Regions from separate parts of the Halobacillus sp. ABH2_015 genome, predicted to be linked through region 4. Evidence: riboswitches for the same ligand, from Rfam matches in the RefSeq annotation. Region 4 holds a riboswitch; each other region holds the start of a gene.
The links. A riboswitch is a leader RNA that binds a small molecule or an ion and turns the genes downstream of it on or off. The one in region 4 is predicted to bind S-adenosylmethionine.
Positions count from the first base shown of each region.

Region 1: linked by a shared signal. The riboswitch ahead of ACXAD6_RS15070 (amino acid permease) and the one ahead of ACXAD6_RS08200 (sulfite exporter TauE/SafE family protein) in region 4 are both predicted to bind S-adenosylmethionine.
Region 2: linked by a shared signal. The riboswitch ahead of ACXAD6_RS15360 (acetyl-CoA C-acyltransferase) and the one ahead of ACXAD6_RS08200 (sulfite exporter TauE/SafE family protein) in region 4 are both predicted to bind S-adenosylmethionine.
Region 3: linked by a shared signal. The riboswitch ahead of metK (methionine adenosyltransferase) and the one ahead of ACXAD6_RS08200 (sulfite exporter TauE/SafE family protein) in region 4 are both predicted to bind S-adenosylmethionine.

Region 1 covers NZ_JBSWUG010000002.1:2,868,059-2,873,480, reverse strand. The annotation lists gene ACXAD6_RS15075 (cell wall-binding repeat-containing protein) at 1-1,566, shown strand, start outside; SAM riboswitch class I at 1,693-1,797, shown strand; gene ACXAD6_RS15070 (amino acid permease) at 1,884-3,293, shown strand; gene mmuM (homocysteine S-methyltransferase) at 3,259-4,209, shown strand; gene ACXAD6_RS15060 (LTA synthase family protein) at 4,483-5,422, shown strand, end outside.
Region 2 covers NZ_JBSWUG010000002.1:2,927,764-2,933,185, forward strand. The annotation lists gene ACXAD6_RS15350 (TcaA NTF2-like domain-containing protein) at 1-383, opposite strand, end outside; gene ACXAD6_RS15355 (lactonase family protein) at 577-1,620, opposite strand; SAM riboswitch class I at 2,024-2,128, shown strand; SAM riboswitch class I at 2,196-2,303, shown strand; gene ACXAD6_RS15360 (acetyl-CoA C-acyltransferase) at 2,375-3,529, shown strand; gene ACXAD6_RS15365 (acetoacetate--CoA ligase) at 3,550-5,422, shown strand, end outside.
Region 3 covers NZ_JBSWUG010000002.1:2,505,382-2,510,803, reverse strand. The annotation lists gene menC (o-succinylbenzoate synthase) at 1-100, shown strand, start outside; gene ACXAD6_RS13280 (hydrolase) at 155-466, shown strand; gene ytkD (RNA deprotection pyrophosphohydrolase) at 645-1,109, shown strand; gene pckA (phosphoenolpyruvate carboxykinase (ATP)) at 1,154-2,746, opposite strand; SAM riboswitch class I at 2,997-3,103, shown strand; gene metK (methionine adenosyltransferase) at 3,332-4,528, shown strand; gene ACXAD6_RS13260 (gamma carbonic anhydrase) at 4,673-5,185, opposite strand; gene ACXAD6_RS13255 (lysophospholipase) at 5,245-5,422, shown strand, end outside.
Region 4 covers NZ_JBSWUG010000002.1:1,536,840-1,542,261, reverse strand. The annotation lists gene cobA (uroporphyrinogen-III C-methyltransferase) at 1-604, opposite strand, end outside; gene cysC (adenylyl-sulfate kinase) at 606-1,214, opposite strand; gene sat (sulfate adenylyltransferase) at 1,220-2,365, opposite strand; gene ACXAD6_RS08205 (phosphoadenylyl-sulfate reductase) at 2,380-3,108, opposite strand; SAM riboswitch class I at 3,196-3,310, opposite strand; SAM riboswitch class I at 3,508-3,610, shown strand; gene ACXAD6_RS08200 (sulfite exporter TauE/SafE family protein) at 3,708-4,616, shown strand; gene ACXAD6_RS08195 (DAK2 domain-containing protein) at 4,821-5,422, opposite strand, start outside.

The sequences.
Region 1 (5,422 bases), 1.3 Mb from region 4:
AATGAAGAGTATGTGATTGAATCCGATGAAGAGGCAGCCGAACTGCTTGCTGAACTGGAGAAGCCTCTTGATGAATTGAAGAAAGAAGTCGTTGGAGAAACGACGGTTGCCTTGAACGGAGAACGTAATGATGTAAGAAGTGGAGAAACGAATCTTGGAAACTTAATCACAGACAGTATGCTTGCCAAAGCTAAAGACAAAGTGCCGTCTACTTCAATTGCGATTCAGAATGGTGGAGGCATTCGTGCTTCCATTGATCAAGGACCAATCACGATGGGAGAAGTCCTTACAACGATGCCATTTGGTAACACCCTTGTCACTCTGGACCTAACAGGGCAGCAGGTGTGGGAGGCTCTTGAAAATGCAGTGAGCGACATTGAGAATACCGGCGGCCGTTTTGCTCATGTATCGGGAATGCAATATACGTTCGATCGCTCAAATGAAGCAGGAGACCGTATCGTTAATGTCAAAGTGAAAACAGAGGATGGATATGAAGCGCTTGATTTGGACAAAGAATACACGGTGGCTACGAACGCCTTTATCGCTGCAGGTGGCGATGGATATGAAACATTCAAGGAAGCCAAGGATGCCGGTAAGATGACAGAATTATTCTTTGTAGACTATGAAGTATTCAATGAATACCTGGAAGAGCAGGGCACGGTTTCTCCTGATGAAGAATCCCGTATTGTTGAAAAAACGACAGAACGTGTGAGCGGAGAGGATCGTTACCAAACAGCCGTTGAGATTTCTAAAAAAGGCTGGGATTCTGCTGACACAGTCGTCATTGCCCGGGGAGATGAGTTTGCGGATGCTCTTGCCGGTGCTCCTCTTGCCTATAAGGAAGATGCGCCGATCCTTTTGACAAAGTCCGGAAACTTGAACAGTGAAGTAGCTGCGGAAATCAAGCGCCTGGGTGCTGAAAAAGCGATTATTCTTGGAGGGACCGGTGCCGTTTCTGAATATGTGAAGTACAAATTATCAGGAATGGGTGTCGACGTAGATCGCATCTCTGGGAAAACGCGCTTTGACACGGCAGCCAATATTGCCGCCCGCCTTGACGGAAACCCTGAGAATGTAGTTGTAGCAGATGGATTCAACTATCCGGATGCTCTGGCTGTGGCTCCTTATGCGGCGAAGGAAGGCTACCCGATTCTCCTTTCTAAAACAGATGAGCTGCCATCCATCACCAAAACAGCTCTTGCTGACTTTGAACAGAGCATTGTTGTAGGTGGAACGAATGCCATTTCTGAAGAGGTCGAAGCGATGCTTCCTGACGCTTCCCGTTACAGCGGTAAGACTCGTTATGAAACAGCCTCTACCATTGCAGAACAGCTGGGTGTGCAGGAAGGGAAGACATTCGTAGCGAATGGTCAGAACTTCGCTGACGCTTTAGCGGGCTCTGTTCTGGCTGCGAAGGAAGAAGCGTCCATGCTCCTTGTTAAGCCGGATCAGCTTCCGGAATCCACAAAAGAGACGATTGGAAAGCTTGAAATCAACAACTTCCAGGTGCTCGGCGGTACAAATGCTGTCAGCGATGAAGTGGCAGAGCAATTGGAACAGAAATAAGCATATGAGTATGAGTGAAAAGCCTCTGGTTATGAACCAGGGGCTTTTCATTTGGATGGTATGAAGGATAGAATATTGAAAATAAATTGACAATTATGATTAAGACTAGTAGAGTTATAAAAAAATATCTTATCCAGAGAGGTGGAGGGACTGGCCCTTGGAAGCCTCAGCAGCAGGTCTGTGAAGATACTGTGCTAATTCCAGCGGGTGAACAATCCTGATCGATAAGAGACTTCCATCTATTATTTGTCAGTTGACGCACTCATTCAAGGGTGCGTTTTTTAATTGTTTGCCCACCATCACAAGGGGGGAGACAAATGGAATATCAATTTAAGAGAGAAATGAAAACAAGACACCTGGTGATGCTTTCACTGGGAGGAGTTATCGGTACGGGACTGTTTTTAAGCTCAGGGTACACCATCCAGCAGGCCGGTCCGTTCGGGACAATCCTAGCCTATTTGATTGGTGCTTTGGTCGTGTATCTGGTGATGCTCTGTTTAGGAGAGCTGGCCGTTCATAACCCTGAAACAGGGGCTTTTCATACATACGCTCATAACTACATAGGGCCGGGGACAGGCTTTACTGTAGCATGGCTGTACTGGCTGACGTGGACGGTAGCTCTCGGGTCAGAATTTACAGCTGCCGGGCTCTTGATGCAGCGGTGGTTTCCCGATGTAAGTGTGTGGATTTGGAGTGCGTTGTTCGCCGCTCTTATTTTCGGATTCAATGCCTTTAGTGTGAAATTTTTTGCGGAGGCAGAATTTTGGTTTTCCTCTGTCAAAGTGGCAGCCATTGTCCTTTTTATCATTATCGGATTCGGGGCCGCCTTTGGGTGGATACAGCTGTCGGGGTCAGAACCGGCTCCATTCTTTTCAAATCTTACGAGTGAGGGCTTGTTTCCAAATGGTATAACGGCAATCTTCATGACGATGCTTGCTGTCAATTTTGCTTTTTCCGGTACAGAATTGATTGGGATTGCCGCAGGGGAAACGCAGGATCCAGCGAGAACCATCCCGACGGCAATTCGGACAACGGTGGCACGGTTGATTATTTTCTTCATTGGGACCATTGCCATTTTATCCATCTTTCTTCCAAGTGAGGCGGCAGGGGTTGTGGAAAGTCCGTTTGTCGCAGTCCTTGACCGCATCGGTATTCCTTATGCGGCCGATGTCATGAACTTTGTCATATTAACAGCCATCCTTTCCGCAGCCAACTCCGGATTATACGCGTCGGCCCGGATGCTGTGGTCACTGGCGGACAAGGATACCATCTCCCCGGTGTTTGCGAAGCTGACAAAAAAGGGAGTTCCTTTGACAGCGATCATCTTTAGTATGCTTGGCGGCGGTCTGGCGCTGCTATCCAGTATCATCGCCCCGTATACCGTTTACATCATTCTGGTATCGATCTCAGGGCTGGCTGTAGTCGTCGTTTGGATGAGCATCAGCGCTTCCCACTTCCTTTTCCGGCGGGCGCACCGGCGGGCAGAAGGAAATGATAGTGATTTATCCTACAAAGCCCCGTGGTACCCGGTGGTCCCGATTGCGGCTTTTCTTCTATGCCTGGCATCCTGTATCGGCATTGCCTTTGATCCGACACAGCGGATCGCCTTGTACTGTGGGGGTCCGTTCATTGCATTCTGCTATGCGGCTTATTATGTGAGAGAATCTATGAAAAAGAAAAGGGGAGTAAAACATGTCCAACAAACAAAATCTATCCAATCCCATTGAATCTCTTTTGGAAAAACAATCGATGGTTCTCCTGGACGGGGCTTTGGCAACGGAACTGGAATCATACGGATGCGAGCTTGATGATCCTTTATGGTCCGCAAAAGTGCTGTTGGAAAAACCTGAAGCGATCAAAGATGTGCATGCCTCCTACTACAGAGCGGGAGCAGACATCAGCATCACCGCAAGCTACCAGGCGACGACTGATGGTTTTGCCCAAAGGGGCTTATCAGAAGAAGAGGCTGTCACTCTTATTAAAAAAACGGTCACGCTTGCCGGGGAAGCACGGGACGAAGTGTGGAGGGAAAATCTTGAGCGGCCAAGGCCGCTTACAGCTGCTTCTGTCGGACCCTATGGTGCCTATTTAGCGGATGGCTCGGAGTATTCCGGTCATTACGGCGTCACGGATCAGGTTTTATTTGATTTTCACCAACCACGTATTCAAGCACTTGTTGAAGCGGGTGCTGACGTTTTAGCGGTTGAAACGCTGCCTTCTCTGCAGGAAGCAAAGGTGATCGGTTCAATTTTACAGGAGTATCCATCTGCGTCTGCATGGATTTCTTTTACGTTAAAAGATGGTCAATCGATCAGTGAGGGTACTCCGCTCAAGGAGGTCGCTTCAGCGTTGGAGGGTAATACACATGTGGCTGCTATAGGTGTGAACTGTGCGCCTCTGGAACATGCGGCGGAAGCTTTACAAGAGTTGAACCGCTGTTCGAGCAAGCCGCTGATCGTCTATCCAAACTCCGGGGAAGATTATGATCCGGAAACGAAGACGTGGCATGGGTCTGCCAGTCGGCTTGACTTTCATGAGCAGTCCAAACTCTGGTACGAGCATGGAGCAAGGATCATCGGTGGCTGCTGCAGAACGACGCCCGCCCATATAAAAAAGCTCGCAGACATGTGGAAATCAGAGTGAATAACAGAATCTTTTCAAGCGCCTTTTGAAGCCATGCTGATGAAGCGGCCTTATTCTACCTTATTTACATTAAGTTTACATAAACTTTACATTTGGGTAGAATAATAGAGAGGTGTTTATATGAAAGATTCGATGAAACGTTTACTAACCAGTTATTTCTTTTACTTTTTTATTATGATTTCCTTGAAGTTTATAATTTTGCGTTATCTGCTTCTTCAAGATACGAGTATTTGGGCAGGAATTTGGTATGATGCTTCGTTTATCTTGATTTTTATGGCTCTCATTGAGCTTGTCTTTAAGCGGGGCAAAGCGGCTGCCTATCTTGTTCTGGATTTGTTTTTGTCTCTTTTGTTTATTGGCATGTTGATTTACGAGCGTTACTTCGGAACCGTTCCTACATACTATGACCTATCCCAGCTTAATCAAGTTGGCAGTGTGAATGAAAGCATGTGGCTGCTCGTCAATGGCACAGACTTTCTGTTTCTCGCAGATCTGCTTCTGCTTGTTGTCATTTGGATTGTGGGCAGGACATGGACGTATCCAACGAAACAGACGTCCAATTTCGCTATGTCTGTCTTCCTTATTGCTGGTCTTGTAATCGCCATTTTCAATTTTCAAATGAATAAAGGAGAGCCCATTCTCGACAGCGCTCTTTTTGCTAAGGAAAACGGCTTATTCAATACGCAGTTTGTTCAGTATTACCAGGACCAGACAAACAGTGAAAAAGCCTTCGCTTTTTCCGGTGAAGATCAAAATGTCACGCAGCAGAAAATAGAAGAGCTGAAAGGCAATTCCTATACGCCGATGAGTGAGCATGATCATTTCGGAGTGGCGGAAGATCGGAACTTGATCGTCGTCCAGATTGAATCGCTTCAGGACTTCGTTATCGGTGAATCGATCGATGGCCAGGAAATCACACCGAACATAAATGAATGGCTGAACGATAGTATGTATTTCACGGATGTCTACCAACAGATCGGTTCAGGCAATACATCAGACGCAGAGTTCCTCATGAATACGTCACTTTATCCATTAGGGAAAAAAGCGACCACCGATCAAGTCGGCGGCATGGAACTTCCCTCTCTGCCGAGAATGCTTGATGAAAAGTCGTACCATAACGTGACCATGCATGCCGATGAGGTGGAGTACTGGAACAGGGACGAACTTTATCCAGCTCTTGGTTTTGATGATTATTATGATGATAAGTTTTACG
Region 2 (5,422 bases), 1.4 Mb from region 4:
ACGGCTTCCAGCATCTGTTCACGGATGGTCTCCCAATCATTTTCCTTCATATACTGCAGGTATTCCTTTTCATTCAGCCATGCTTTTTCATCCAGGGACAACTCACTTACAAAAGCTCCCGCATCATTATTCGTGACCGCACGATCCATCGCCCGGATCTTCGTCGTCGGGTCAAGCATCGATGACAAAATCAAATGAGCGGTCAGCAGCACAACAAAAACCGCCCCTATCGAGATCAGCGTGATTTTCTTTTTCCGCGGTATCGGTGGTCTTGGCGCTTTTGCTCCCGACCGGGTCAGCGGAGCATCCTTGGGTGCACCACATTCGGTACAAAAGGTTTCTTCCCCGCCCATCTCATGACCGCAGTGTTTACATACTTCCATCCAGCGACCTCCCTCGCCCTTGAAGGTGTTTCCCCGCCTGCTATGTACCTTCCTCCCTTCCCCTGATTTAGTTCCATATAATGGGGAGTAATTAACTATACTCAAACGGCCGGGGGTGTATGACTGTCCCTTTTTCCATAAAAAAGAAGAGGACATCCCTCCATGGGACGCCCTCTTCTTCCTATTTGTCTATTTACTTTATAAACTTCACGCAGACCGGCTCGGGTACGAATACATCGGACTGAACAAGCGTCAGCCTGCCGGTTGATTTGTCCCGCTCGAACAACGTCATCGTATTGGACTTCTGGTTCGTCGCAATCAGGAACTCCTCGGAAGGATCCATCACGAAATCACGCGGCCAGTTCCCTTCTGTCGAGGTCCACTCTACAAAAGTAAGTTTCCCTGTATCCTGGTTAACTTCATAAACAGCGATGGAATTATGCCCGCGGTTGCCGGCATAAACAAACTGTCCATCTGAAGAAATATGAATGGCACTGCCATCATTGGTTTCATCAAAGTCCTTAGGGATTGCGGCAATGGCCTGCTGCTCGGTGAAGCTGCCGTCCTTTTCATCATAATGAAGGACAAGCACTTCTGAGCTGAGCTCCGTCATCACGTAGGCATACTTTTTGTTCGGGTGGAAAGTAATGTGACGCGGACCGGAACCCGGTTTCGTGTTGAACACCTGCACCTGGCTCAACTCGCCATTGTCTACGGCGTAAGTAATAACACGATCGCTGCCAAGGTCAATCGCTATCACGTATTTTTCATCAGGGGTAAAGCCTGCATAGTGCATGTGCGGCTTTTCCTGACGCTCATGAGGGCCGGTACCTTCATGCTCCACGATTGAAACTGCAGGATTCAACGATCCATCTTCATTGGTCAGGTAGGAGACCACTTCTTTTGTATGATAGTTAGCCGTGACAACATTGTTATTCAAATGATCCACGCTCACGTGACACGGCGGAGAGCCCGCAGCTGTCTGAGCGTTTAATTTTGTGAGTTCTCCCGTTTCTGCATTGATAGAAAAGGACGTGACACCGCCGTTTTCCCCGTCTTTGGAAACCGCGTAAAGATTCTTTTGATCATCACTCACGGTGACGTACGTAGGGTTCTGCAATTCTGCAGCCAGCTGAATATTTTTCAGTTCCTTAGCGTCTGTATCCAGGGTGAACTGATAGACGCCTTTACTTTCCTGTTTGGTGTACGTACCGATGTAACCAACATATTCCGGCATAGTAAAACTCCTTTATTGAATAGTATCAGTAATTACCATACCCATTATCTCATAAAGACAAAAGAGGCTGAATCATTATCCATTTATGAATATCGAAAGTTATTAAAATCTCTGCTCATAAATCTAAAAGCAGCTCTACCTGTAAGGTATCATCTAATCAGTGAAACGTTATGTAGCCGCAGGAACCATCGGAGAATGGATGATGGACGAATTGATAGATGCCTTCATTTTTCTCGTGAAGTGCCCCGCATAATTGAAAGAATCGGCAAGCCCTAATGTTAAAGCGGTTCACACGTTCACCACCAGTCACAGAACAAAATGAATTTTCTAACTTTTCTATCAAATCCATTGACACCTATCCTTTCCCCTGCTAACATGGCACTTAACCAAATAAAGGAAGAACATCTTATCCAGAGAGGTGGAGGGACTGGCCCTGTGAAACCCGGCAACCGCTATATTGATAGCAAGGTGCCAAATCCTACTGAGTGAATGCTCAGGAAGATAAGAGATGCTTACAATCTCTAACCTCTCTATCTTTGATAGAGAGGTTTTATAGTTTCCAATTGAATACCGATTTCTTATCCAGAGAGGCAGAGGGACTGGCCCGTTGACGCCCGGCAACCAGCAAGCAACAGCTTGAAAAGGTGCTAATTCCTGCAGGAGACAATCCTGGAAGATAAGAAGAGCCGAGAGCCCTCTTCTTATTTTTGTGAAGAGGGCTCTTACTATTTTAAAAACAGGAGTTGTTCCATAAATGACGACAGTACTTCTAGACGGCATCCGCACCCCCTTCGGTAAGTGGAAAGGGGCTTTGAAAAAGAAATCCGCAGCAGAACTTGGGTCTCATGCGCTGAGCGCTCTATTAGAGAGAAACCCAGCCGCGAAAAAAGCAGATGGCGTGCTCCTCGCCCAGGTGATTCAGGCGGGAGGAGGCCAAAATCCTGCGAGACAGGCCGCTTATCAAGCGGGGGTGGATATCGCTACACCCGCTATCACACTGAACAATGTCTGTTTGGGAGGCATCGCTACAGTTACCGACGCCTCCCGGAGGCTGCAATTGAAGGAAGGGGAGCTGTATATCGTCGGCGGATTCGACTCGATGACGAATGCTCCTCATACCGCTCCTGTCCGAGCTTCCTCCGGACTTGGTCACAGCCTGCTGAAGGACACCTTACTGAACGACGGGTTATGGTGCGCCTTGAGCGATGTATCGATGGGAGCTCTCACCGATGAGAAAAACCGCTCCTTCGACATCAGCCGGGAGGAACAAGATGAATACGCCGCCCTTTCCCAGCAGCGGGCAGCGGACGCTCAGGAAAATGGCTGGCTGGAGCCGGAAATCGCTCCTTTTACTGAACGACTCGCAGAAGATGAAGGCATCCGTAAAGGGACGACAGCCGAAAAATTATCAAATCTCTCTCCCGCCTTTTCACGCGAAGGCACGATCACCGCAGGCAATGCCTCTCAAATGACGGACGGCGCGAGCGTTGGGATCGTTACCACGAAGGAAAAAGCGGAAGCCCTCGGCCAACAGCCACTGGCGGAAATCATCGACTGGTCAGAGATTGCCGGACCGGATCCGAGTTTACAAACGAAGCCATCACAGGCCATTCAGAAGCTGTTAGACAAACATCAGCTGACCACGGACGATATCGATTTGTTTGAAATCAATGAAGCCTTTGCCAGTGTCGTGATTGCCAGCTGCCGGGAACTCGGAATTGATTATGACCGCGTCAATGTGAACGGCGGTGCGATCGCTCTCGGCCACCCTTTAGGCGGGACAGGCTTCCGGCTCGTTCTGACGCTTGCCCATGAACTGAAACGACGCGGCGGAGGGAAAGGCATCGCTTCCCTTTGCGGCGGTGGCGGCCAGGGGATGGCCCTGTTGATCGACGTTCCCCATTCATAATTCGAAAGGAGACAAGTCCCATGAATACACCCATTACAGCTCAGCGTTCCCCTTACCTGTGGGAACCATCAAACGAACGCATCGAACAGTCGCATATCAAAGCTTTTGCTAACTATACCAACCAGGCGCTCTTCCCTTATGAACGTTTCCACCGCTGGTCCGTTTCCCACCTTTCCGAGTTTTGGTCGGCCGTATGGGATTACGCAGGGATCATCGGAGAAAAGGGAGACCGTGTGTTTGTTCCCGGTCCTTCGATGCCGGATAGTGCATGGTTTCCGGACGCCCGCTTGAATTTCGCTGAAAACCTGCTGCGCGGGTCGCTTGACCGGATCGCGGCTTATGAAGCGAATGAGGAAGGACTCACCCGAAGCATCACGCTGCAGGAACTGAAACAATCCGTGGCCAAAGCCCAGGAAGGGTTCAAACAATTGGGTGTCCAGGAAGGTGACTGTGTCGCCGGCATCACGACGAACGATATCCAGGGACTCGTCGCTCTGCTTGCTACGACATCACTAGGCGCCACCTGGACATCCTGCTCCCCGGACTTCGGAACAAAAGGAATCGTCGACCGCATTGGTCAGGTGAAACCGAAAGTATTGATCGCGGCACTCTCCTATCAATATAAGCAGAAGCCCTTCGATATCGAAGATAAAATCAAACAGACGACCAAGCACCTGGAAGGACTATCCGCGGTCGTCACGTTCGGAGGAGAAACGTCAATTGAAGGCATCCCGACTCTATCCTGGGACGAGCTTTGCCGCAATGAAGCCGAAGAGCCTGTGTTCCAACCCGTTGCCTTCAACCATCCCCTGTATATTTTATATACATCCGGAACGACGGGGCTTCCGAAAGCGATCGTCCATTCTGTCGGAGGCACTCTTCTGCAGCATGTAAAAGAACACCAGCTCCACTGTGATGTTCAGCAGGATGATGTGTTGTTCTGGTACACCAACACCGCCTGGATGATGTATCCGTGGCTCGTTTCCGGACTCGCCAGTGAAGCCGCCATCCTGTTGTATGACGGCTCTCCCGTAAGAAAGGAATCCCTCACCCATTTGTGGGACATTGCGGATGAAGCCGGCATCACCCATTTCGGCACAAGCCCGAAATATTTAGACACACTGATGAAAGAAGAAGTGGATTTGAAAAGCAGTCATTCGCTTCACTCCTTGAAAAGTGTGCAGTCGTGCGGGGCTCCCCTGGCACCCGAGCAGTACACCTGGATCTATCAAACCATTAAAGAGGATCTGTTCCTCGCTTCCATTTCCGGCGGAACGGAAATCATCGGCTGTTTCGTGATGGGCTCTCCGGTCCATCCTCTGAAGCAGGGCGAAATCGCCTGCAAAGCGTTAGGGATGGCGGTGGATGTCTTGGATGAGCGCGGCGCATCGGTTTACGAAGAAAAAGGCGACCTTGTGTGTACGAAACCATTCCCAAGCATGCCGCTCACCTTCTTCGGTGAAGGCGGCGAAGAACGCTACAGGAAGAGCTACTTCTCCAAGCGGCCGGGGATTTGGACACACGGGGACTTAGCTGAACAAACAATCGATCAGTCCTTCATCATTTACGGACGGGCGGATACGACCTTGAATCCCGGCGGCGTCCGGATCGGGACGGCAGAAATCTACGGGGTCGTGGATCATATCAAGGCCATTCAAGACAGCGTCGTATTCGGATTACCGAAGGATCATGATGAAGAAATCGTCCTCTGCATCGTGACTGAAAAGCTGACAGAAGACCTGGCGAAAGACATCCGCGGACAGATCAGGAAGAAGGCTTCTCCACGCCACGTTCCGAAGCGGATTTATCAAGTGGAGGAGATCCCCCATACCATCAATGGAAAAAGAGTCGAAGGAGCAGCGAAAACAGCCGCGTTGGGAGAAGAAGTGAAGA
Region 3 (5,422 bases), 970 kb from region 4:
CGCCTTACCTGTGCCTCAAGGTCATGGGATCGGCATAGAAGTCGATGAGGAAAAGCTGGCAGAGGCAACACAGCTGTCTTCCACCCATCTCCTTTCCTAAATGGACTCATAACCTTTCCCTTCATGGTTCACACTAAGGGAAAGGAGGGTGAAGATGGAACGAGATCAGTATTACATTAACATCGGTACGCGGGAGATTTCAGTAAATCATGATGCTAATAATGATGATTTTATTATCTACGCCACCCCTGAAGAAGTGACGGCTCTGCGTGAAGTGTTTGATGAGATTGCCCAGGCAGACGGCCGGTCCTTTTACAGGGCTCATATTCCATTTATGCCTTACCATCAGGATCAGGATAACGATGATACCGATGAGGATATGCATAAGGCTTTCCAGCAGATCTATGATCTGGGTGATGAAATGACGAAGAAGCATATTGAGGAAATGGGCGTATTGAAAAATTGAGAGAAGGGCCGCTTCCCCTTTTGAAGCGGTTCTTTCGTACATAATCGGGGGATTTTGTGTCGGTACGGACCGGAAATCCTACAAGTAGAGAGGGACTGGTTTGTATTTGCGGCTGCTTATGGTACGATTTAAACAGGAAAGCGAACGTATAACAAGGATTAAAGGCAGTTGAAGAGACATGAAAACTTTTTATGATTTTTATCAAAATCCTGTCCGGTTATCCTTCGAGGATCACCCTTTTTCTGAAGAGCCGAAACATGTGTGGATCATCTGCCGCTTTCGTGATCAGTGGCTGTTAACCCGGCACAAAGACAGAGGGCTCGAATTCCCTGGTGGGAAAGTAGAAGAAGGGGAGACGGCGGAACAGGCAGCAGTAAGAGAAGTGAAAGAAGAAACAGGAGCCGATATTGATGATCTGACTTATCTTGGGCAGTATCATGTCGATGGAAAAGGCGGAACTGTCATCAAGAATGTCTATTTTGCTACAATATCTGAGCTGGCTGATCAGGATCATTATTTTGAAACGCATGGTCCTGTCCTTTTCCGGCATCTGCCGGGAAACTTGAAAAATAACGACCGGTTCAGCTTCATGATGAAGGATGAGGTTCTGCCGGAATGTTTAAAGCGTCTGGAACACCGCTGAACAGAAAAAATCCGCCGTTTGGATAACGGCGGATTTTTTTCTGTTTAGTTTGTGTGGTGGGTCGGGCCGGCCTGTTTGATTTTATCACTGGCATACGTGAACTTTTTGAAGTTGGCATGAAACTTTTCAGCAAGTTCTTTGGCACTTTCATCATAAGCGGCAGGATTGTTCCACGTTTTTCTCGGGAATAAGACTTCGTCCGGTACTCCCGGGCAGTGGGTCGGGATGTGAAGGCCGAACACAGGGTCTTTATAAGTTTCGGCAGAACTCAGTTCACCTTCCAGAGCGGCATGGATCATGGAACGCGTGTAACTCAGTTTGATACGCTCGCCTTCTCCGTAGGCTCCCCCTGACCAGCCTGTATTGACAAGGAAGACGTCCGTATTGAACTGGTCTATTTTCTCTCCGAGCATTTCAGCATATGCTGATGGAGCAAGCGGAAGGAAAGGGGAGCCGAAGCAGGCGGAGAAAGTCGCTTCCGGCTTGGTAATCCCTCTCTCTGTTCCAGCCAGTTTACTCGTATAGCCGCTTAGAAAATGGTACATCGCCTGTTCTTTTGTTAAACGGCTGATTGGTGGGAGGACTCCCGTGGCATCAGCTGTCAAGAAAATGATGGCATTTGGGTGGCCGGCAATACTTGGCTGGACTGTATTATCAATGTGATCCAGTGGGTAGGCGGCCCGTGTATTTTCCGTCAGGCTCGTATCGTCATAATCCGGCGCGTGCGAATCCGGCTGAAGGACGACGTTTTCCAAAACCGAGCCGAAATGAATGGCATCATAGATCTGCGGTTCTTTTTCTTTGGACAGGTTGATGCACTTCGCATAGCATCCCCCTTCAATGTTAAAGACACCGTAGGGGGACCAGGCGTGCTCATCGTCCCCGATCAGGCGGCGCTGAGGATCAGCGGACAGAGTCGTTTTTCCTGTGCCCGACAGACCGAAGAACAGAGCAACGTCGCCTTCTTTGCCGATGTTGGCCGAGCAGTGCATCGGAAGGACGTTCTTTTCCGGAAGCAGGTAGTTCATGACGGAGAAGATGGACTTCTTGATTTCCCCTGCGTATTCTGTTCCTCCGATGAGGACAACGCGGTGTTTAAACGAAACCATGATGAACGCTTCGGAATTCGTACCATCCACGTCAGGATCTGCTTTGAAGGTTGGAGCAGATATGACAGTGAACTCTGTGTCATGCTCCTCCAATTCGGATGCCTCCGGCCGGATGAACATTTGGCGGGCGAATAAGTTGTGCCAGGCGAATTCTGTAAGAACCTGCATAGGAAGGCGGTAGCGCTCATCCGCTCCTGCAAAACCTTTGAAGACGAATAACTCCCTGCGGTCTTTCAAATAATCGAGCACTTTATGGTATAATTTCACAAACGTATCATCGTCAATAGGCTGGTTCACAGCACCCCATTCGACTTTATCTTCGGTTACGTCGTCACGGACAATGAATTTGTCCTTTGGTGAGCGTCCCGTATAGGTACCTGTCGTAGCCTGAACGGCCCCTTTTTCCGTTAGTGTACCTTCATTGCGGTATAAAATCTTTTCCACTAAATGTGGAACAGATAATTGGTGGTGGACATGGTCCTGGGAAAGTAGAAGATTAAGTTCTGACAGTTGGTTTATTGTACTCATATGCATCGTCCCGCCTTTGCAGTTTAATAATGTGAGATTAGTATAACACATTTATTTTAATCGTCCATACTATTCAGTGGATTGTGGGAAAGTTTTCAACACTGCCATATTTCATGGCTGTTATTATCCTATGATGGTTTGAACAGAACGTTTATCCAGGTTGAATCTGGATGGAAGGGGTGCGTCGAAACCCGATGAATCCAATTGACATTAAACACGCTTTTCGATACGATAGCTGAGAACGGAAACTCTCTTATCCAGAGTTGGTGGAGGGACAGGCCCTTTGAAACCCAGCAACCGTCCGCAGGGACATGGTGCTAACCTGAAGCAAGGAGTCAGCTCCTTGGACGATAAGAGCGAAAGGAAGCAGCCCCTTTCCTCGGTATAGGAAGGGTTTTTTCTTTTTATAAGAAGGAAATGTCCATGACCAGGCCTTGCCGCCTGTTTATTATTTCTGACTGAGAACGTGCACGAAAACGTTTTCGGATCCAGGATGACACTATGAAATGAACTTATGTTTTTCTACACATACTGGTAAAGAGTTCCGTCTAATACTTTGTACTTACAGAAGGAGGAGTTTTTAGAATGCCAGCGAACCGCCGGTTATTCACATCAGAATCCGTGACAGAAGGTCATCCGGACAAAATCTGTGACGCTATTTCTGATGCTATTTTAGATGAAATTTTAAAAAACGACCCGAATGCAAGGGTGGCATGTGAGACAACAGTAACTACGGGACTTGTCCTGGTTTCCGGTGAAATCAGTACGAATACCTATGTTGATATTCCATCGATCGTGCGCCAGACGATTAAAGATATTGGATATACACGAGCAAAATACGGCTTTGATGCAGATACATGTGCCGTTTTGACGGCTATTGATGAGCAGTCCCCGGATATCGCAGGGGGAGTGGATGTTGCGCTTGAATCCCGTGAAGGGAAAATGAGCGATGATGAAATAGAAGCCATCGGTGCCGGTGACCAGGGACTGATGTTCGGCTTTGCCAACAATGAAACGCCCGAATTGATGCCGCTGCCTATTTCTCTTGCCCACAAACTTTCCAAGCGTCTTTCTGATGTCCGCAAAGACGGAACACTCGATTACCTTCGTCCTGACGGCAAGACGCAGGTAACGATTGAATATGATGAAAATGATCAGCCGGTCCGCGTGGATACGATTGTTATTTCGACGCAGCACGCTGAAGAAGTCACGCTCGAACAGATCCAGAAGGATTTGAAAGAGCAGGTGATCGGGCCCGTTGTACCGGAAGGCTATATTGATGATGAAACCAAATACTTTATCAATCCGACCGGGCGTTTTGTAATCGGAGGTCCTCAAGGGGACGCCGGTTTAACAGGACGTAAGATCATCGTAGATACGTACGGTGGATATGCGCGTCACGGTGGTGGTGCCTTCAGTGGGAAGGATGCGACCAAAGTGGACCGTTCTGCTGCATACGCGGCTCGTTATGTTGCGAAAAACATCGTAGCTGCAGGTCTTGCGGATACAGTGGAAGTCCAGCTCGCCTATGCAATCGGGGTGGCCCAGCCGGTTTCCATTTCCATCAATACCAGCGGGTCCGGCAAAGTGTCGGAAGAAAAGCTGGTGGACGCTGTGCGTGACTTGTTTGACCTCCGTCCTGCTGGAATCATTAAAATGCTCGATCTTCGTAAACCTATTTACCGTGATACGTCTGCCTACGGCCATTTTGGACGGACAGATGTTGAGTTTCCATGGGAACGTACGGATAAAGCGGAAGAGCTCAGCGGTCGTTTTCAATAAAAAAAAGCTGTTTCCTTGTTGGAGGAAACAGCTTTTTTTATTTTCACGAGTTGCACTAACGGCAGAGTACGCATTGATTTGATACGGCTATCCACTTCCCTCTGTATGTCTTCTGATCATGCAGGCATCGAGCTGAAAAGCATTTCAGCCCCGAAGGTTCTTATAGTACTGCCCTTTTGCGACATACGATTTCCGGATCCGGTCCATTTCCTTGTAATCCTCTTCTGTTAAGGAACGGATCACCTTGGCCGGCCGTCCGAAGGCCAGTGTATCCGGAGGGATTTCTTTTCCGGGCGGAACAAGGCTTCCTGCTCCGATAAAGGCCCGCTCCCCTATGACAGCGCCATCCAGAATCATGGATCCCATGCCGATCAAAGCGTCCTGTTTAATGTGTGCAGAATGCAGGGTAACCTGGTGCCCGACCGTAACGCCGTCTTCCAGTATGAGAGGCTGGTCAGGGCTTTGGTGCAGCATGCTCAGATCCTGGACATTTGTGTTCTTACCGATATGTACCGATGAGACATCGCCGCGGATGACCGTCTTAAACCAGATGCTTGCGTTCTCTTCTATGACAACATCCCCGGTAATGACGGCATCTTCTGCTGTAAAAGCTGATGGGTGGATGAGAGGTCGTTTTCCTTTATATTCGCAAATCATACGAAGCCCCCTTATAATATGAGTAACATCAGTATATCAAATGAAAAGAGGGATCGGCTGTGGAAAAACTGGAATCGGCCCGTGATCGTGCAACCATCATTCTCGTCCATGGCGCTTTTGAGCATATGGGAAGGTATAAGGAACTTGCTGATCGTTTCCGTCAGGACGGTTTTTCGGTGATTTATGGAGACCTGCCGGGGCAGGGGTTGTCTGATGGGAAGAAAGGTCATATCCGTT
Region 4 (5,422 bases):
TCGTCGTTCCATTCTGGATAAGGGCCATCGGCGTATCTGGAGACCGCCCATATTTTTTCAGCCGATCACAAATCTCCGGAAGTCTTTTGACACCCATGTAGATGCACAGCGTATCCATGCTCTTGACGACCCGCTCCCAGTACGCTTCTTCATCTGTTCCTTTCTTACTGACCCCGGATATGAAAGCGACCGACGAGCTGTAATCCCTGTGGGTGACCGGAATGCCGGCGTAGGCAGGGGCAGCCGTCCCGGATGTAATTCCTGGAACGATCTCAAAAGGAATGGACCTTTTTGCAAGAGCTTCTGCTTCTTCCCCTCCGCGGCCGAACACAAATGGATCTCCTCCTTTAAGGCGTGTGACCACTTTCCCTTGAAGGGCGTATTTGACAAGAAGATGATTGATGGTTGACTGGGACAGTGCGTGATGATCGGGCCTTTTCCCACAGAAGACGAGCTCTGCCCCTGCTTTCGTTTCCTCAAGAAGATCCTGATTGATGAGCCTGTCATACAGAACAACATCAGCCTTCTGGACAGCTTTAAGACCTTTCACGGTAATCAAATCAATGTCTCCAGGACCTGCACCTACGATATATACTTTGGTCACGTTATCCCTCCTTGTCGTTCAGCCACTTTTTATCAATAAGAAGTTGAAAAATCTGTTCCGCACAGGTTTGGATGGAATGCTGGTCAGACCGAACGACACATTCCGGATTCACCGGTGCCTCGTAAGGAGCATCCACCCCGGTAAAACCGGAGATTTCCCCAGCCCTTGCTTTTTTATACAGTCCTTTAGGATCCCGGCTTTCACATTCCTCCACAGGACAGTCGACAAAGACTTCCATGAATTCTTCCTCTTCCAAAAGGGATCGGACCCGGTCACGGTCCTCCCTGTATGGAGAAATAAAAGCCGTCAAAACGATGGAACCATTGTCTGTGAACAATTTGGATACTTCACCGATCCGACGGATGTTCTCTGTCCGGTCGGCTTCAGAAAAACCAAGATCCCGATTTAATCCATGACGAACGTTATCCCCGTCAAGCAGGTAGGTTTGGATGCCGTGCTCAAAAAGAAGGCGGTTCAAATGGTTGGCAATGCTGGATTTACCAGCCCCTGAGAGACCGGTGAACCAGAGCACACCACTGAAATGACCATTTTTACTCCGGTAATCCTTTTTTTGGACGGCAGCTTCATGCCATGTTAAATTCGTTGCCATTCCATTCACCCCTTTACATCCGCTGTCTGTTGTTTAAGCCCTTCAATCAGCACTTCCACGACCTCCGGACGGCTGAACGTTTTCGGTGGTTTCTGGCCGCTCCGAAGCAGCTCGCGCACTTTTGTTCCTGATAAAATTACGTGATGCTCCTTGCTGTGGGGGCAGGTTTTATGAGAAGCCATTGCTTCACAGGCTTTGCAGTAGAAGCTGTGCTCAAAAAAGACCGGGGTTATTTCCAGCTCTCCTTCTTCAAAGTGGCTGAAGATTTTTTGAGCGTCATATGTACCATAGTAATCGCCGACACCTGCATGATCCCTCCCGACTATGAAATGGGAGCAGCCGAAATTCTTCCGGACAATCGCATGGAAGATGGCTTCCCGCGGGCCTGCATAGCGCATGGCCGCATTAAAAACAGCCAGCGTCACCCGGTTTTCCGGATAATATTCATCCAAGAGTACCTCATAACTTCTCATGCGCACATCACTCGGGATATCGTCGCTTTTCGTTTCTCCTACGAGCGGATTCAGAAATAGTCCATCTACGCTTTCCAGGGCCGCTTTTTGGATATATTCATGAGCACGGTGAACAGGATTACGCGTTTGGAAACCGACAACCTTTTCCCATCCGGCCTGTTGGAATCGTTCTCTTGTCTCTTCGGGATCAAGGTAGTAATGGTCTGAATGCTCCCGCTCCGGACGATGGAATACGTCAATTCTGCCACCGACATAATAATCCGGGCGCTTGTAAAGTTTACTGACCCCCGGGTGAGCGTCTTCTGTCGTTAAGTAAACATTTGCAGCTTCTTTCTGTTTATCCGGCTTGTAAATGTCTTCGATTTCGATCACACCGTAGATTGCCCCATCTTTCACAAGAGCCGCTTGACCATGTAACGAACGGGCCTGCTCTTCAGAAACAGGCAGTGTGATCGGGAGACTCCAGGGAGTGCCGTCTTTCAAACGAAGATTTTCAACGACGTGATCATAATCTTCCCTTGTTAAAAATCCTTGAAGCGGACTGTATGCCCCATTAGCGATTAAATCGATATCACTCAACGCCATCGCATCAAGCTCGATCCTTTGTTCCGGAAGCGTATCCGGCTGTGCTGTAAAACGATTGATTAACTGCCCGCCATGCGGTTGAATAATGGACATCATTCATCTCTCCTTTATTGTTTCGTATCTCCCGCTGTGTGGAGTCCACACTCGGTTTTATCAAATCCCTGCCATCTTCCTGAACGGCCGTCATCCAGCGCTTTCGCTGTGCAGGGGATGCAGCCGACACTTGGATAGCTTTGGTCATGTAATTCATTGTAATCCAAGCTATTTAGTCGGATATAAGTCCATACGTCTTCCCATGTCCAGTGAATTAAGGGGCATACCTTGATGGACTGGAAGCGTTCGTCCTTGTTGACGAAGTTCGTATGACTCCGGCTTGCAGATTGTTCTCTTCTTAATCCCGACATCCAGGCCGCCGCTCCTGTCAGGGCTTCTTCCAGCGGTTTGATTTTTCTGATGGCACAGCATTGGTCGGGATTCCTTTTCCAAAGGGCCGGACCATATTCCTCTGCCTGTTCTTCCACTGTCAATTCCGGCTTTTTCATATGGATGTTCAAATCCGGATACCTCTTTTTCACTTTGTCTATCAAATCATAGGTTTCCTGGAAATGAAGTCCAGTGTCCAGAAAAACGACGTCGGCATCCGGCTGTGCCTTTGCAATGAAGTCAAGCAGTACGATCGCTTCAGCACCGAAGCTGCACGCATAAACGAGCTGTTTTCCATAATGCCCGTAAGCCCATTGAATCACACTCTCTGCCCCTTTGTGTCCATCATCAATATCCATATGAAGTAAAGGATCCCCGGTGAATGTTCCATATGTCGGTGCACTCGTATTCATAAGCTCCTCCTTTCTTATCTTCAACAAAAAAACCTTTCTTCTGATGGTAAGAAGAAAGGAGAGTCATTATACATGATTCAACCGTTCTTCTTATCCTTCCAAGTGTTGATCACCTGCTGGAATTGGCACAGCTTCTGTTCATGACGACAGATCCGTTGCCGAGGCTTCCAAGGGCCAGTCCCTCCACCTCTCTCGATAAGAAAAATGTTTCCAGATTTTGTTCAAAAGATTTGATTCAAATATTAGACCCGATTTAAAGATATGTCAACATGCATTTTAAATATTACTAGTTTTCTGTTTATTTTATTGTAAACCATTGACAAATCGTCATCCATGTTTTAGCTTTGAATATATTATTCATGTACTTAGGAATTCCGCTTTCAGCGCGGGCTACATAAATCCTTATAAAGAGCCGGGGGAGGAAACTGGTCTGATGATCCCGCAGCAACCTCACATTGGAAAAGGTGCTCATTCCAGCAGACGGTGGTCTGAAAGATAAGGAGAGGAAGCTTGACCTCTTCTGGATGAAGAGGTTTTTTTGTGCCTCTTCATGGTTAAAACCAAGTAATCTTATGTGTTTAATCAAAAGGAGAGGTACGATGAAGAAATTACTTATATTTTCACTGGTTGGATTCTTTGCTCAATTGATGGATGGAGCCCTCGGAATGGGATTTGGTTTAAGCTCCTCCACCATCCTCCTCGCCTATGGAATGGCTCCGGCGGTGGCCTCCGCCTCTATTCATTTGTCCCAGATTGCTACAACGGCAGCTTCCGGGTTTTCCCATTATAAATTCGGCAACGTGGATAAGCGTCTCGTTTTGACTCTTGCTCTCCCCGGAGGGATCAGTGCCTTTGCCGGGGCTGCTCTGCTCAGCTGGATTCCAGGTGAGCTGATCCGTCCGTACATTTCCGTTTTTTTACTAGGGCTTGGCGTTTATGTGGTCATCCGCTTTTTACTGATGAATCGAGTGAAGCCCTTGCATACAGAAAAAAGACCATTTCGACGGCGCTTCTTGTTTCCCTTAGGTTTTCTGGGCGGTTTTCTTGATGCCGTGGGCGGCGGGGGTTGGGGGCCGGTAAATACACCTGTTCTCTTATCCAGCAAAGGAATCCTTCCCAGAAAAGTCATCGGCACCGTAGATACAAGTGAATTCATCGTTACTTTATCTGCTACGGCCGGCTTCCTGATCTTCCTTGGGTGGGAAGAGCTGAGCTGGATGCTTGTGCTCGCCTTTGTGATCGGTGGCGTTATTGCAGCCCCCCTCGCTGCCTGGCTTGTGAAAAAACTCCCCCCTCTCGTGCTTGGGGTAGCGGCGGGTGGATTTATCATTTTGACGAACAGCCGGACCCTGCTCACCTATGCCACATGGAGTGAACAGACCTTAGTTATCATCTACAGCCTGCTTCTTGCCGGATATGCTGCTGCCGTTATCTTCTCAGTTCGAAAATATATTCAACGGCACCGGCACCCGCAGACGGAAACACGGTTAAAAAAAGCGCAGTTCTAATGGAGAACTGCGCTTTCAGCTTATAGAATGACAAGCTTAGAAAACAAACCGCCAAGGCGTTTGTCTAATGGTCGATCAATATCCTCTGTGAAACCATTTCTTTCATCTCCGCTCCTGCATTCAGACCATAGACCATTACAAAAGGCTGCCGGGAAAAATCCCGACAGCCTGCGAACGCTGTTCTAAATCCAGAAGCGCTGCATTTTATTCGATAGAGAAGATATAGCTGTAAATCGGCTGGCCACCATGGTGGATTTCCACCTCTAAATCTTCAAAGGTTTCTTCCACATAAGCTTCCAGTTCAGCCACATCCTTATCGTCCACATCTTCCCCTGTAAGAATAGTAAGGATTTCATCTTCATCCTCATCAATCATCTGGTTCAGCAGTGTTTTCGCTGTTGTGAGGGCGTCTTTATCGGTAGCTGATATCTTCCCGTCGGAAATCCCCATAAAATGACCCTTTTCAATATCAAGTCCGTCAATCTGGGTGTCCCGGACGGCATAGGTAATCTGCCCCGTCTTCACTTCTGACATCAAACTGGTCATTTCTTCTTTGTTCGTATCGAGATCTGCTTCAGGATTGAAACCAAGCATAGCACTCATCCCTTGAGGAATGGTCTTCGTCGGGATGACAGCCACTTCCGCTTCCGCCATCTCTGCAGCCTGTTCTGCTGCCATCACGATGTTTTTGTTATTCGGAAGAATGAACACGCGTTCTGCATGCGCTTCTTTAATAGCCTCCGATAAGTCCTGGGTACTAGGATTCATCGTTTGACCACCCTGGATGATTACTGTGGCTCCGAGGC